DNA from 3 places in the Methyloceanibacter caenitepidi genome. Region 2 is predicted to be linked to each of the others. Evidence: riboswitches for the same ligand, from Rfam matches in the RefSeq annotation. Region 2 holds a riboswitch; each other region holds the start of a gene.
The links. Region 2 has a riboswitch for cobalamin ahead of GL4_RS01995 (HupE/UreJ family protein). Riboswitches for the same ligand answer to the same signal wherever they lie in the genome.
Positions count from the first base shown of each region.

Region 1: another riboswitch for cobalamin. It lies ahead of GL4_RS18090 (carbohydrate porin); the one in region 2 lies ahead of GL4_RS01995 (HupE/UreJ family protein).
Region 3: another riboswitch for cobalamin. It lies ahead of GL4_RS15045 (energy-coupling factor ABC transporter permease); the one in region 2 lies ahead of GL4_RS01995 (HupE/UreJ family protein).

Region 1 covers NZ_AP014648.1:1,303,320-1,308,097, reverse strand. Annotated here, with positions in the region: gene GL4_RS06070 (TonB-dependent receptor) at 1-10, opposite strand, end outside; gene GL4_RS17880 (hypothetical protein) at 299-499, shown strand; gene GL4_RS16610 (carbohydrate porin) at 528-1,265, opposite strand; gene GL4_RS18090 (carbohydrate porin) at 1,249-1,923, opposite strand; cobalamin riboswitch at 2,029-2,230, opposite strand; gene GL4_RS17145 (MerR family DNA-binding protein) at 2,665-2,985, shown strand; gene GL4_RS06050 (DUF411 domain-containing protein) at 4,165-4,605, shown strand.
Region 2 covers NZ_AP014648.1:430,350-435,127, reverse strand. Annotated here, with positions in the region: gene GL4_RS02010 (cobyric acid synthase) at 1-340, opposite strand, end outside; gene cobO (cob(I)yrinic acid a,c-diamide adenosyltransferase) at 343-960, opposite strand; gene cobU (bifunctional adenosylcobinamide kinase/adenosylcobinamide-phosphate guanylyltransferase) at 957-1,493, opposite strand; gene GL4_RS01995 (HupE/UreJ family protein) at 1,501-2,130, opposite strand; cobalamin riboswitch at 2,167-2,370, opposite strand; cobalamin riboswitch at 2,484-2,706, shown strand; gene GL4_RS01990 (DUF1636 family protein) at 2,816-3,241, shown strand; gene cobW (cobalamin biosynthesis protein CobW) at 3,238-4,308, shown strand; gene cobN (cobaltochelatase subunit CobN) at 4,324-4,778, shown strand, end outside.
Region 3 covers NZ_AP014648.1:3,126,657-3,131,434, forward strand. Annotated here, with positions in the region: gene GL4_RS15035 (SLC13 family permease) at 163-1,623, opposite strand; gene GL4_RS15040 (pyridoxamine 5'-phosphate oxidase family protein) at 1,745-2,437, opposite strand; gene GL4_RS15045 (energy-coupling factor ABC transporter permease) at 2,658-3,335, opposite strand; cobalamin riboswitch at 3,376-3,600, opposite strand; gene GL4_RS15050 (hypothetical protein) at 3,644-4,276, opposite strand; gene GL4_RS15055 (OmpA family protein) at 4,310-4,778, opposite strand, start outside.

The DNA of each region.
Region 1 (4,778 bases), 870 kb from region 2:
GGAGTTCCATTTACTGCCCCCCGGCTCTGATCGACCTTGGGGCGCGCCTCATCTCACGCGAAACTGCTCCCCTCAAATCCACAGGCAACGATATTAGGGTTCGAGTGCTGCGCATAATGAAGGGTTTTCAACTTAATATATGAACAAAATTCATTTTTAGGATAGTGACCAGGCAGTAGAGGACCTCAACCGATTTCTGGCGTCACGCACACGAAGGTTTAGTTACCCTGTGCCTACATCTGGTTGGGTTGGTCTCTCGAGGACGGCAATTCGCGCTATAAGCTCAGACTTTGCCTTGGTGCAGGATCACGTCACCCTTTTTTTTATCCTGGCGCCCTACCACCCGGCCTTCATCGTCACAAAGGCCGACGTCGGCGCCCCCGAAAGAGATGTTGTTGTGCAAGGAGATCTAATACCCGGTGCCGAACATGTTCTCCGCATTGACGCGCTCTTTTCTAGCCTGTTTCGCGATTTTGAATCGCCGCCCGATTTCACATGAGTTTCTACTCGTCACGCTATTCCTGGGATCAGTAATTGATGATGCTCCTCATCCCAACGACCAACGCATTCTCGACTTTTTGGTTGGGTGTATCGTTGAATAGATTGGGCACCGAGCCTCCGGGATTATGGATGTATTGCACCACTGGCTGTATCGCCCAGCCAGATACGATCTCTGCAATGTAGTTCAACTCGAGGATTAGTTCATAATCGCGAATGATATGCAGCCCCGCCTTGCGGTCGAGATCGGAGGCTTCGTTCGAAATACCGGAATACGCGACGCCTAGAGCGATGCCGTCATGAGGGCGCCCGGGCACCCATCCGTCGAAGACAATGCCAACATCAGCATAAGTGTCGACCTGATTGCGGTCAGCCGGGCTAAGGATCGCTCGGGCGAAGGCCGATACACCTCCTGTGCCGCATTGGCCTTCTGGTTGATAGAGCACCTGATCGACTACCACATAGACGGCTTGGTTTCCTTCATGGCGAGACGCAGAAAGCCCCTGCGCGAGCGGGTGTATTGGATCATCGAACTCGCCAAAATCGTACCAGCCGCCAAGTTTGACCGTGCCGGACGGGCAGCTGCCGTTGCCGTAGGAATAGTCGGCCTCGAAGAGCAACAAGGGGGGATCGTTAAGGCGAAAATCGAAGCCGTGCGCGTTACACTGCCCGGGATCACGTTCCTCGGCGCAGGGACCGGCTGGATCACTATCATAAATCCCAAATTTCAGTTGGAATAGGTCCTGAACTTCAACAGCGACGCGCACCCCTGGTGATGCAAACGGATAGATGGGACCGCCAAAAAGGAAGGTTGTCGGAGCTGAGAGTCGTCCAGCCAAAGGTAGAGGCGATGAATCTCGCAGCCACCTCCGAAATGAGAAATTCACTGTCGGCACCCAGCTGGCCGAGACGGATAGAGGCGTGCCCGTCATAGAAAGCCTGTTCAAGCCAAAGCTCATGCAGACGCGTGGAAGGGAATGCCTCTATGTTGCTAACGCTGACGATGCTGCCGATGTTTTCAGCAGTGATGCTGGTGCCGTGAATTTGATAGAAATCTATATGGAAACTCAACCCTCGTGCACCGGTGAGGTTCTCAAGATCGGCATCGAGGTATCCCTCGAGAAGTCCTGCGTAATGTACGCTTTGCTCCATTCCTCCTGAGACGTTGCCTAGCACGTCGCTGGTGTAGTCGATGCCGTAAGAAACTCCCTGCCGGGCAAGGACATTGCGTACACTTCGAGGATCTCCATATCCTGGCAGACTCGTTGCAATCGAGGGCTCCGGGATCCCCGGCGGCAGCTCACCTATCCCGTCTGGAAGACGGACATGTGGATGATGCTGCTGATCGGCCCATGAACCGTTAGCGATAAGAAACGGACTTGCGAATAAAGTTGTGACGAGACAAATGGCCGTGATCGACTTCACGATAGGATTTCCATCCATGTGCGCCTGCGGCGCGAAGCCTTCACGGATGGAACGCGAACTAGCGCTTCCCTTCTTCGCCTGCGAGCACCCCGCTCGCACGACGCCGATCAGGCACCTGTGACGGCAGGTCTCCTGGCTCGCGGGTCGCTGCCTAGACGCCGTCTTCCCGGGTTTCCCCCAGTGACATGTTGGCGCTCGGCTTGCCGCTCACAGTTGCGGGGGCAGCTGCGGACTTAGCTGGCATTATGCCAACTTCTCCACATTCCCTTTTCATCCTCATAGAGGAACCGTCTTGCAAATGATTATCAGTAGATTCCAACTTCGTCAATTCGCCAGTTCCTGCTTGGCAGGCGGATGGTCCCGAGGCACTGCCAGGCCGTTGCTCAGCGCAGGCTAATGCATGCAAAAGGACGCCCCGCCAGTTGGGGCTAGCGGGGCGTTGATGTACGGCATTCGTATGTGACTGCCGTACATAGATCAGGCTGGCTCTCCGGTAGCAAAGCGCCTTCTCGCTTATTGGTCGTTCAGGAATGGCAACCAGCCACTCGGGCCGGCTCACACGAAACGCTGAACGGTCAAAGTGGTGATGATCGGCTAGTGGGTGATGATGACATCCTTCACGGTGGAGTATGACCTTTACGACAGCGTGCAACGTTGTGTCCAATAAGAAGGCAATCGCTCCCCAGTTCTACCTTTTTTCGTTCGACCATTAACATCGAGACGATTAGATACTACGAACGCGTGGGGCTGCTTGATGCTCCGCCCCGCACTCGGGGTGGGCTTCGCATGTACGACCGGCATCATACTCGACGCCTGACCTTCATTCGTCGCAGCCGTGAACTCGGCTTTTCGTTGGACGACATTTGCACATTGATCAGTCTCTCAGGGCGAAATCAGGATTGCGCTGCAAGGGAGTTGACTCTTCGGCACGTGGATCAGGTGCAGGGCAAAATCGCCAACCTAAAGCGGTTGGAGAGAGCACTAAAAAGTCTGGCCGAGGCGTGTAAGCCCGGCGATCAAAAATCGTGCCCCATCTTCGATGCTCTAGCCGGGCAAAGTTAAGTGGCGGCTTACCGACTGCAACTGCGCTGAAGTGTCATAAGCAAGTGCAAGCGACGACGACACTGGGGTCGGATGCCAGTGCCAAATATTTGATCACGAGACCCTTGATGTTTTTGGCAGAGAGATCATTCTGATGAGATGGTCACGTTCGTCAGTCGGCTCGCTTTCGCCATCTTCCTCACCGTAAGTTCGCACGCAGTGGCGGGCTTGAGCCACGCTCAACCTATTGTCGGTGCTGTCGACTTGATCACGGCTACCAATCTTGGGGCTGGCGAGTGCGACCATTGCGATGGCTGTAGCAAGCCTTGTGTTGTGCCGGTCGTTTGCAATAGTCCCTGCTCGCCCATGGCTTTGCCGTTGACCTGGACGGAAGAAGCCGCCTCTAAAACTACCTCCCTCAAATCAACTGAAGGTTCGCGGTTCAGAAGCGCGGTGATCCGCGCTCCTACACCACCTCCTCGCTTTTTCCACTTCGTCTGAGCAGTCCCTGGAGTGGGCCTGCCTAGTCATGGGACCCCCGCCTTTTGGGGGCGTTCCGTCGTTCATGCGGCGGTCGAACAACCATCGATGCCCAAAGGAGTGGAAAAATGTATCGATCACTAGCAGTCGTCCTGACTGGAGTAGCGTTTGTCGCTGTAAGTCTATCGTCGGACGTCGCCACCGCGCACCACAACGCCTATCACAACTTGGGAAAGTGTGGTTCCGCGGTCGAGTGTCCGGGTCAGAAGCAAGGGACCCAAACGAAAAGCTCTAACCGTTAGACTTCGATAGAAAGGGTCGGCCGGGCCTTATCCGATAGGCCTGGCCGATCCCACAAAGACCGATGCTCAAGCGCCGGGTATAATCGAACGCTTGGGCATATGGCAAAGATGATGGCCACCAGCGTTGCGTCAGGGATCTTCGCCGCGTGTATTAGTCTGAATTATCAAAGAGTGCAGCCTCTACAGCAGTCCTAGGAGGATTGAATCATGAGCGAGATGATGAATAACGGAATGATGTGGGGTATGGGAATTTGGTGGCTGATCATCGGTACCATCGCCGTGCTCGTTATTGCGGCCTTAGTCAAGTACCTGTTCTTTCGCTGAGAAGGACAGGGCGAGTGCGACCGAAGTCTCGCCCCTCAATGGGGTTACACTTGGCACGCTTGCCTTTGCCATCTGCATTGTAAGGAGTATCCGGATGAAACACGCCATGAGAATAATTGCCGCGTTGGTGTTTGCCTTCGTCACCGACTCAGCCTTTGCGCAGACTTTAGAAGGGACATTCTACAAGCAACAGCAGTGCACGTGCTGTGAGGCCCACGCAGACTACCTGCGCAAAAGCGGCTTCGAGCTGGATATAACGTCAGTGAACAACTTGGCTGAGATGAGCCTTGATGCCGGTGTGCCCGAGGGCTTTCAAGGTTGCCATCTTATCAAGCTGAACGGCTACGTTTTTGAGGGGCACCTGACCAGCGAAATCATAAAGAGGTTTCTGGCTGAAAAGCCACGGGACACCATTGGTCTCAGCATTCCCGGCATGCCAAGCGGCGTTCCCGGAATGGAAGGTCCAAAGGAGGGACCAATCAAGGTTTATGCTGTGAAGAAGGACGGCACCACATCGATCTACGCCACTCAGTAATTATTAAACAGTGGCCTCGCCTGTACGAAGCTCTCGACCGCCTGCCGGGGGATTTGCGCTAATCAGCGCGACCACGACTTGGGAGTACTGGGAGGCGGTGCGTCAGTTCTGGGTCAAAAGCGGGCGTCAAGGGCTCACAGCGAGTTCACTTGACCAGCATACGGTCGGCGGTT
Region 2 (4,778 bases):
CCATCAGCTCGGGCTTCAGCGCCTGGTAGTCCGCGGCCTTGGCCTTTCCGTAAACCTGGCCGCGCACGATGATCTGCGCCCCGACTTCGCTCTGCGGCTTGAGCAAAACCGGATTCATGTGAACGCTTGGCGTTTCGCGCGCCGCCCGCGCCTGCAGAGCCTGTGCGCGCCCGATCTCACCTCCATCGATGGTGACCGCCGCATTGTTCGACATGTTTTGCGGCTTGAAGGGCAAGACCTTCAGTCCACGGGACACGAGCGCGCGCGCCAGCCCGGCCACGATCAGGGACTTACCCACATCGGAGCCCGTGCCCTGAAACATGAGCGCGCGGGCGGTCATCGCTAGAATTCGATGCCGGCTTGCGCCTTCACCCCGGCGGCGAAATGGTGCTTCACGAGCGTCATGTCGGTGACGAGATCCGCCGCGTCGATCAGCGCCGGCTTGGCGTTGCGTCCGGTCACGATCACATGGAGGTCCGGGCGCCGCGCCTTCAGCGTGGCCACGACCTCTTCGAAAGGCAGATAGTCGTAGCGCAGCGCGATGTTCAGTTCGTCGAGAATGACAAGGCTGAAGCTGGGATCGTCCATCAACTCGACCGCCTTGGCCCAGGCACGCTCCGCCGCGGCGATGTCGCGTTCCAGATCCTGGGTCTCCCAGGTGAAGCCTTCGCCCATGGAATACCAAGCAACCTGATCGCCGAATCGCTCCAAGGCGTCACGCTCCGCCGTATGCCACGCGCCCTTGACGAACTGCACGATCCCCACGCGCTTGCCGCGGCCGATCATGCGCAAGGCAAGACCGAAAGCCGCCGTCGACTTGCCCTTGCCCGTTCCCGTGTGGACGATCAGGAGCCCCTTCTCGACGGTCTTCTCGGCGACCTCGGCATCTTGCAGCTCTTTGCGTTTCGCCATCTTGGCGCGATGGCGCTCGAGGTCTTTCTCTTCGACCGATTTGGTCATGTGCTTCCTTTCACGATGAGAGGCTGCCCCGCGACCACGAAAATCACCCGGCTGGCGATGGCGGCGATACGCTGATTGAGCCGCCCTTGCGCATCGCGGAACGCGCGCCCGAGCGGTGTTTCGGGCACCAGCCCCATTCCGACTTCGTTGGAGACCAGTACGGTGGCGCTCTCACGGGTGTGCAACGCGTCCTCCAGCTGGTCCATCGCGCGGCCGACGTCGAAAGGGCCGTGCATGATATTTGAGAGCCACAAGGTCAAACAGTCCACGAGGACGATGGCCCCTTTCGGCGCCGCGCGTATGGCGTCATGCAGATCGTGGGGCGCCTCCAAGGTCTGCCAGCCGGCCTCGCGCCGGGCCTGGTGCTCGGCGATCCGCGCCTTCATCTCGTCGTCATGGGCCTCGGCCGTGGCAATATAGACCCAGGGCCTAGGAAGACTGGCGACAAAGCTTTCGGCGAAACGGCTTTTTCCCGAGCGGGCACCCCCAAGGACGAAGGTAATCCCCTCGTCCTCGAGGCTGTTGTCTGCCATCAGATCGCTATGCGTCCGGGATGATCTGGCCGAGCAGCGCGGCGATGCCGATGCCGACGACAACCGCACCGGCCAGACGCGGCGCCACGGCCGAGACGGACAGATTGCGGATGCGGAACAATAAGGCCACGCCCACGCTGAGCGCGCTTTGAATGACCACAAGGCCGAGCAGATAGGCCAAGAGCGGGGTTGGCTCTGCGCCGAAGATCGACTCGCCGTAGGCATAGCCGTGCGCCAGGCCGGCGGCGCCGAACAAGGCGCCCCAGGCGGCGAGGGGCAACGCGCGGCCGGCGGCGATGAGAGCGCCGACGATCACTACCGAGGACGCGACGATAAGCTCGGCCCCAGGCAGCTGGAACCCGACGACATGGATGCCGACGCCGACGGCCGAAGCCGCGACGAACAGGACCGGCAGGCCGAGATTGAGACCGCCGACGCCGACCGCGACGCCAACGGCAATGAGAAACGCCAGATGGTCGAGCCCGATCACCGGGTGGCCGAGACCGGAAAGAAAGCCCTGGACGAACGTGGACGGCATTTCGCCGCCCATGACGTGGTGCGCCGAGGCCGGCGCGGCGGTGAGCATAAGTGCGGCGAGCGCCAAAAGCGCGGTGCGATGGAGCGAAGAACGAGTCATGTGGTCCCCCCTTGCGCCCTCCACCCGAGGACGCCGTTCAAGGTTTGTGCCGTGGCAGGTTTCCTGGCTTCGCGGGTCTGCGCATCCCCTCAACCTTCCCGGAGCGACCGCTCCAGTGGCGTGACGAGGGGCGCTCTCCGCTTTCAGTTGCGGGGGCAGCCACGGAATCGGGAGACTCCCTCACCGTGTTCCCTTCTTGCGTCCCGCCTCATGCGGGAACCATCGGCGCAACGACTATAGAGCCTGAAGGGCCCGTCGCAAGAGGGAAACCTCGGTGGCGGGCCTGACGACCGAGAGTGGCGCCCGCAGATCACAAACCCATACAACGCATTGACAAACCCGCACCGGAAGCCCTTATGTGCCTGATCGACGGTTGCTCGTTTCGAGCGAACAGGGAACGCGGTATGGGGATATCCCAAACCCGCGGCTGCCCCCGCAACTGTAAGCGGTGAGCCCATCGAACGGTCTCGATACCGGTCTTGGGCGCCCGAGCCATTGCCACTGGGACTGACCCGGGAAGGCGGCGAAGGGAGAGACCCGCGAAGCCAGGAGACCTGTCGTCGATCTAGTCGTTCGCCGGGCGGGGTGCCTCTGCGACGGTTGGTCCTCGTTCCGGCCCGAATCTGGGCCGCATTGCACCCTGTCTGCTGTGGCTTTCGCTTGGGATCGCCGAGGGATCATCAGGGTGACATCTCCCCTAGACGCCAAGGACAGCGCCGCCCCCATCCCGGAGGGCCCCACGGTCTATGTCTGCGTAACCTGCCGCAAGCCGGACGACGCAGCCGATGCCCCCCGCGCGGGCCTGCTTCTCGCCGAGGCCACAGCGGAGGCCGCGCGCGGAACGCGCGTAACGGTCCGCCAAGTCGAATGCCTTGCCAATTGCCGGCGCTCGCTCAGCGCGGCAATGCGAAAGAAGGACAGCTGGACCTATGTCTTCGGCGATCTGAGCACCCCCGACGATGCGGCCGCTCTCATCGACGGCGCGATGCTGCTCGCAGAAGCAGAGGACGGTCTCCTGCCCTGGCGCGGCCGGCCCGACGCCCTCAAGGGCGGCCTCGTTGCGCGCGTTCCACCCCTCGTACTCGGCCCCATTCCGGAGGATTTTGAATGAATTCCGTCGCCCGCGTTCCCTGCACGATCGTGACCGGCTTTCTCGGCTCGGGAAAAACCACGCTCATCCGCCACGTGCTCGCCAACGCCAATGGGCGGCGTCTGGCCGTAATCGTGAACGAATTCGGCGATGTGGGTATCGATGGCGAGATCCTCAAAGGCTGCGGCGACGAGAACTGCAGCGAGGAAAATATCGTCGAGCTCGCCAATGGCTGCCTGTGCTGCACGGTCGCGGACGAGTTCGTGCCGGCCCTCGACGAGATCCTGGCGGCCGAGCCGCCGGTCGACCACATCGTGATCGAAACCTCGGGCCTCGCGCTGCCGAAGCCCCTGGTCCAAGCCTTCCACTGGCCGGCCATCAAGAACCGCGTCACCGTTGACGGTGTCGTGGCGGTCGTCGACGGCGCGGCTCTCGCCGAGGGTCAAGTCTCCGCCGACATCGAAGCGCTCTCCGCGCAGCGCGCTGCGGACGATGCGCTCGATCACGACGATCCCATCGAAGAGGTTTTCGAGGATCAAATTGCCTGCGCCGACCTGATCGTCCTTAACAAGCGCGATTTGCTCGATGCCGACGGGCTCCAGCGCGCCATGCAGTCGGTGACGGCTGCGCTTCCGCGCGGCATCGGCGTGGTGACCGTGTCGGAAGGGAAGGTCGATGCCACCGCACTCCTCGGTCTCGGTATCGGCGCGGAAGACGATATTGAAAACCGCAAGACCCATCACGACAGCGAGGAGGATCACGACCACGACGATTTCGACACGTTCGTCGTTCCGATCGCGGAGGTCGCCGATGCCGCGGACATCACGCAGCGCATCGCCGAGTTGGCCGAGGCGCACGATGTGCTGCGCGTGAAGGGCTTCGCCGCCGTGGCGGGCAAGCCGATGCGCCTGCTGATCCAGGCCGTGGGGCCGCGCGTGAACCACTATTTCGACCGTCCCTGGGAGCGGGCGGAGGACCGCCAAGGCAAGGTCGTCGTGATCGGCTTGAAGGGCCTCGACCGCGAGGCGGTCGCCAAGTTTCTGACCGGTGACACGTCACGGGCTGGCCAAGAAGCCCTGGCCGGATAACCGAAAGGCCCGCGGATGCACCTCCTGCAGACAAGCAGCGCGACGCTCGACGACATCGCCGAGCCGATCGACCTGGGCCAGACGCCCGGCGACATCGCGGTCTTGTCTTTCACGGATAGCGACCTCTCGGGTCTCGCGGCCGCGTACGCCGACGAGCGCGAACAGGTGCCGTCCGTGCGGCTCGCGCATTTGCGCGACCTTCGCCATCCCATGTCCACCGATCTTTGGATCGACACTGTCGCCCAGCACGCCAAGGTGATCGTGGTCCGGCTCTTGGGCGGCCTGGACTGGTGGCGCTATGGCGTCGAGAGGCTGTCCGCCGTCGCCCGTGAGCGCGGGATCGCGCTCGCTGTCCTGCCGGGTGAAGACCGGGACGACCCGCGCCTGTTCGAGCTATCGACGTTGGACGAAGCCGAACTGCAAACTCTCCTGGCCTATTTCCGCGAGGGCGGTGCTGCGAACCTGCGCGC
Region 3 (4,778 bases), 730 kb from region 2:
CGTCACGGCGAAGGCTGTGGACGGATCGCCTCGGCGTTAACACCTCGTTAACAATTGAGGGGCTAGCGTTTTAGGGCTCAAAACCGAACGGGAAGTTAACAATAAAGGCGTTTCGGCCCGGACAGGAATGGGCTCCTGGCCGGGCCACTTCCCGCCATCTCGCTAAAGGAACCGCGCGGCCAGCGTCACGGCGGCCGCGATGATCGCCGTTCCGAACAAATTCAGCAGCGCGCCGGCGCGCATCATCTGAGGCAGGGTGACGTAGCCCGTACCGAAAACAAGCGTGTTCGGCGGGGTCGCGACCGGCAGCATGAAGGCCGATGACGCCGCGAGGGCAATCGGCATCACGAACAGAAGCGGCGCCACGTCCGTCCCGAGCGCAAGACTGCCGGCGATCGGCAGAAAGGCCGCGACAGTCGCCGTGTTGCTCATCAACTCCGTCAATAAGACCACGAGCAGCGTCACGCCGAAGATCAGTACAAACAGCGGCATGGCATCCAAGAAGGACAGGCCGTTCCCGATCCACGCCGCAAGACCAGTCGTGTCGATAGCCTTGGCAAGGCTCAGCCCGCCACCGAACAGGATCAGAACCTCCCAGGGAATTCGGCGTACCGCCGTTGCATCCAAAAGGAAGGTCCGGTCGGGCCAATGCGCCGGGATGGCGAAGAGTGCGATCGCGCCGATGATCGCGATGCCCGTGTCGGAGATATCGAATCCGAGCCGGTCTTCGACCAACGGTGAAACGATCCAGCACAGCGCGACCGTGGAGAATACGGCACAGACGCGCTTTTCAGGACCCGTCATCGGCCCCATTGCGTGCAACATCCCTTGGACAAGCCCCGGATCGACCCTACCGAGGCGGTTGGACACGGGAAACGCGAGCCGCGTCAGGATGAGATAGGCGCACACGAGAAGCATGGCGGAGATCGGCAGCGCGAACAGCATCCAGTCGAGGAACGTCATCTCGATGCCGAAGACCTCCTCCAGATAGCTGGCGGCCAGCAAGTTTGTCGGTGAGCCCACGAGCGAGGCCATGCCACCGATGGAGGCCGCATAGGCGATGCCGAGCATCATGGCGGTGCCGAAATTAGCCGCCTCGCCATGCGCACGTTTCCCGTCCGGTGCGACGACGGCGATGAGCGACATCGCAATGGGTAGCACCATGATGGTCGTCGCCGTATTCGTGATCCACATGCTCAGGAAGGCTGTCGCAAGCATCTTGCCCGCGATGAGGTTGAGCGGACGGCTACCGACCGCGAGAATAATGTGGAAGGCGATACGCCGATGCAGATTCCATTTCTCGAGCGCGAGGCCGATCAGAAAGCCGCCCAGCAGCAAGAACACGACGGGATGTGCGAACGGCGCCGCGGCCCCGTCGATGCCCTCGACACCGAGAAGCGGCAAGACGGCCAGCGGCAGAAGCGCCGTCACGAAGAGCGGGACCGCCTCCGTGGCCCACCATATGGCCATCCATAAGGCCAGAGCCGCAACGGACCAGCCCGCGGCCGACAATCCCTCCGGCGCGGAGCTGATGACACAGGCCGTAAAGACGACCGGGCCAAGTACCAGCCCCACCAGTTGATGCAGTTTGCGGCCGGCACCGCCGTCATCGGGCTCAAGCATGTTTCGCGACCGCCTTTCGCTCAGGTGCCGCGAAACGTTTTCGGGCCACAGCTGAAATCGTCCGTACCCGCTTTGGGCACGGATCGTGGCCGGATGTCAATTTAGGGCGTGAGGGCCAGACCTAGGACGTCCCGTCCATCACCTTTTGCTTGTACTCGTCCTCGGTGATTGTGCCGCCGTTCTCGGCGACCCGGCCGGCGTCGGCTTCAGGAAGAGCCTCCTGAATCAGATCGATCCGCTTCCAGGCGGGCAGCGGCGCCTCTCCCGTCGCATCCGGCACGTAGCGGTTCGTGGCCTCCACGCGCTCATGCTTGTGGATGTAGCGGGCGCAATTGATGAAGGCCTTGTCGACCCTGACCTCGACCACGAACTCGGCGCCGGGAAAGAGCTTCATGTGGTCTTCGTTCTGGGACAGCGCCGCGGTGCCCTGCACCCTCACGCGATGGGGCGTGCACATGTCGATGAACAGCATACCGACCTTCCCCGTGGCGGAGATATTGCCCGCCGAAAAGTACATGCCGTTACCATTGTAACTCGGGAACACAATCGTCTTGTTGTCCACCACATGGGCGACGCCCACATTGCCGCCCTTGTATGAGACCGTCGGCTCTCCGTCCTCGTTTACCGTGGAAAGGAAGAAGTAGTCGCGGCTGGAGATGAAGCCGGCCATCTCCGGGTCAAGCTCGTCGCGAACCACGGCAAAGACCACGGCGTTGGCGAGCGGCCGGCTCTGCATCTCGTCTTGGAGCGCGCGCTGCTGAGGCGAGTAGAACGCGTCCGGATTGGGGATAGATACGTCTTCTTCCGTCGCCATGATGTCCCTCCCGTGTGCCGTTGTTCGTGCTGTTGTCCGCGAAGACCTTCGCGGGCTCGCCTCTAATTGGACGAGCGTCCCCTTCTAGCAGAGCAGGCAATCCTCGGCTTTGCAAAACCCGCTGCCTATCCGCCCGGACGTTCCGTATCTCCACACAGCAAAAAAACGGCGGTGCGACTGAACGCACCGCCGTCTTGAACCGTCGTTTTGCCAGTTCCGACTAGGCCGGATTGTAGAGCCGGTCTCCGACCAGGACGCTGCCCCGCAAGGCATTGATCGCCTTGGCACCGGCGAGCACGGCGAGATCCGCCAGCGGCTCCACAATGATCACCAACATGTAGGCGCCGCCGAAGGTCGCGATCGACTGGACGTTCTCAACGCCGAAGCCATGGCCGTACAGCGCCCAGAACGTCACCCAGGCGACGATCCCCGCCTGATAGGCCGTCGAAAGCGCCAGAGCTTGACGGTACTTCAAATCCACATAGGGCGTGCCGGGCTCGATGACCTTGCCGGCGAGGTAGCGCAGACCGAACAGCGGCACTAGCAGCGTCGTGACGTTCATGCCGTATTGCGGCAGGTCGAAAGGCGCGAAGAAGAGGCCCTGCAGGAAAAGGCCCAAGGCCAAACCGATAGCTGCGGGCGCACCGCCGAAGATCAGGAACAGCGTCGAGCCGAAAATAAGGTGAACCTCGGAGACCCCGACCGGGTAGTGCGGGAACACTTCGAAAAAGCAGAAGACGAGCGATGTGGCGCCCGCGGCCCGAGCGAGCAGCGACACCGGCCCCCGCTCCTTCACGTCTTCCCAAGCGAGCTTCAGGCCGTAGGCGCCTGCGCCGGCGGCGGTGGCGTAACTCAGCCAAATCTTACTGTCGGCAACAAGGCCAGGTTCAATATGCATGTTGTGGTTCCTTTGCCGTCTCACCCGACGGCGCATGGGTTGGTCCGTTTGCCGAATGGCCGGTCTCCTGGCTCGCGGGTCGCGGCCGGCTTCCGTCTTCCCAGCCCTTGCCTTGGGTGACAGTTGGGCCAGTGACATCGGTGGAAGGCGGCTCACCGCATACAGTCGCGGGGGCGGCTAGGCTTCGGGCCGCGGACGGCCCCACCTATTCCCGTTTCATCCGGCCGCGTTTCCGCGCCCGGACACCATAGGCGGGCGAACTTTTGGCCGACTCGGGGCGCCGGTCAAGCAGTGCGGTCTGATTTTTCCTATTTCTTGTCTTTCTCGTAGACGTCGCCGGCCTCGACGCGCTTGGAAAACTCGGTCGTGCGGCCTTCCGCCAGCAGCTTGGCCTGCGCGACCCAGTCGTCGCGCGTGACCCGTCCTTTGAAGCCTTCGAGGTTGGCGTCGACCCAGGCCACTTCAGCGTCGGTCCAATTGGCGATCTGGTCGAAATGCCAAAAGCCCAAACGGTTGCAGAGCTTTTCGAGCTTCGGGCCTACACCTTTGATTTTCTTCAGGTTATCCGCCTTGCCCTCCAGCGGCGCATCGAGCGTCTTGGGTTTGACGCCCTCGCTGGCGCGCTCGGCAACCGGTGCATTCATGACTGCAAGATTGGCAGGGGCCGCAGCCATCGCCGGCGTGGCTGGACGAGCCTCCTTCGAGGTTCCGCGGCCTTCGAGCCGCCCCTCGAGGCGACCGATCAGATCGTCCTTCTCCCGGCAGCTCGCGCGGCAATCTTCAAGTTGGGCGCGCAATGTCCCTGCCTCGTCGCCGGAGCTCTTGTAGGAGGTCTTGCGACGGCCGCCCCACAGGAGCCATCCCACGAACAGTCCCAGAAGGGCTGCGAGCACGATGAGGAACCAGATTTCTGCGAGCAGGAAGCCCCAATTCTTGAACATCGAACAATCCCCCTTGTAGGCCTTCCGGGCCGCTTATTGAGTGAACGCCAAGGTGACGCGTCGGTTCGCCGCCCGGCCCTCTTCCGTGTCGTTTTCGGCCAGCGGCTTCGTGTCGCCATAGCCCGCCGCCGTGATCGCATCCCCCGGGATGCCGCGCTTCTTGAGGGCTTCGACGACCGCGTCGGCACGCTTCTGGCTCAGGTCCATGTTGAAGTCGCTATCGCCCTGGCTGTCCGTATGGCCACCGACCTCCACGCGCAGATTGCCGGACTGGACGCACTTCATAACGAGCGCCGTCATCGCGTTGATGACCTGCAAGGAGCGCGCGTCGAGCCGCGCGGAGCCGGTCACGAAATTGACGTCGCGCTTGGACAGAAGGGCGTTGGCCTTGTCGCGGCACTGACCGTAGCCGGCCACGAAGTCCATTTGCGGCAGCCAATAGCCGGCCGTCATCACCTCGGTCTCGCCTGTCGCCGCGTTCTTGCGGCTTGTGCCGTCTGGC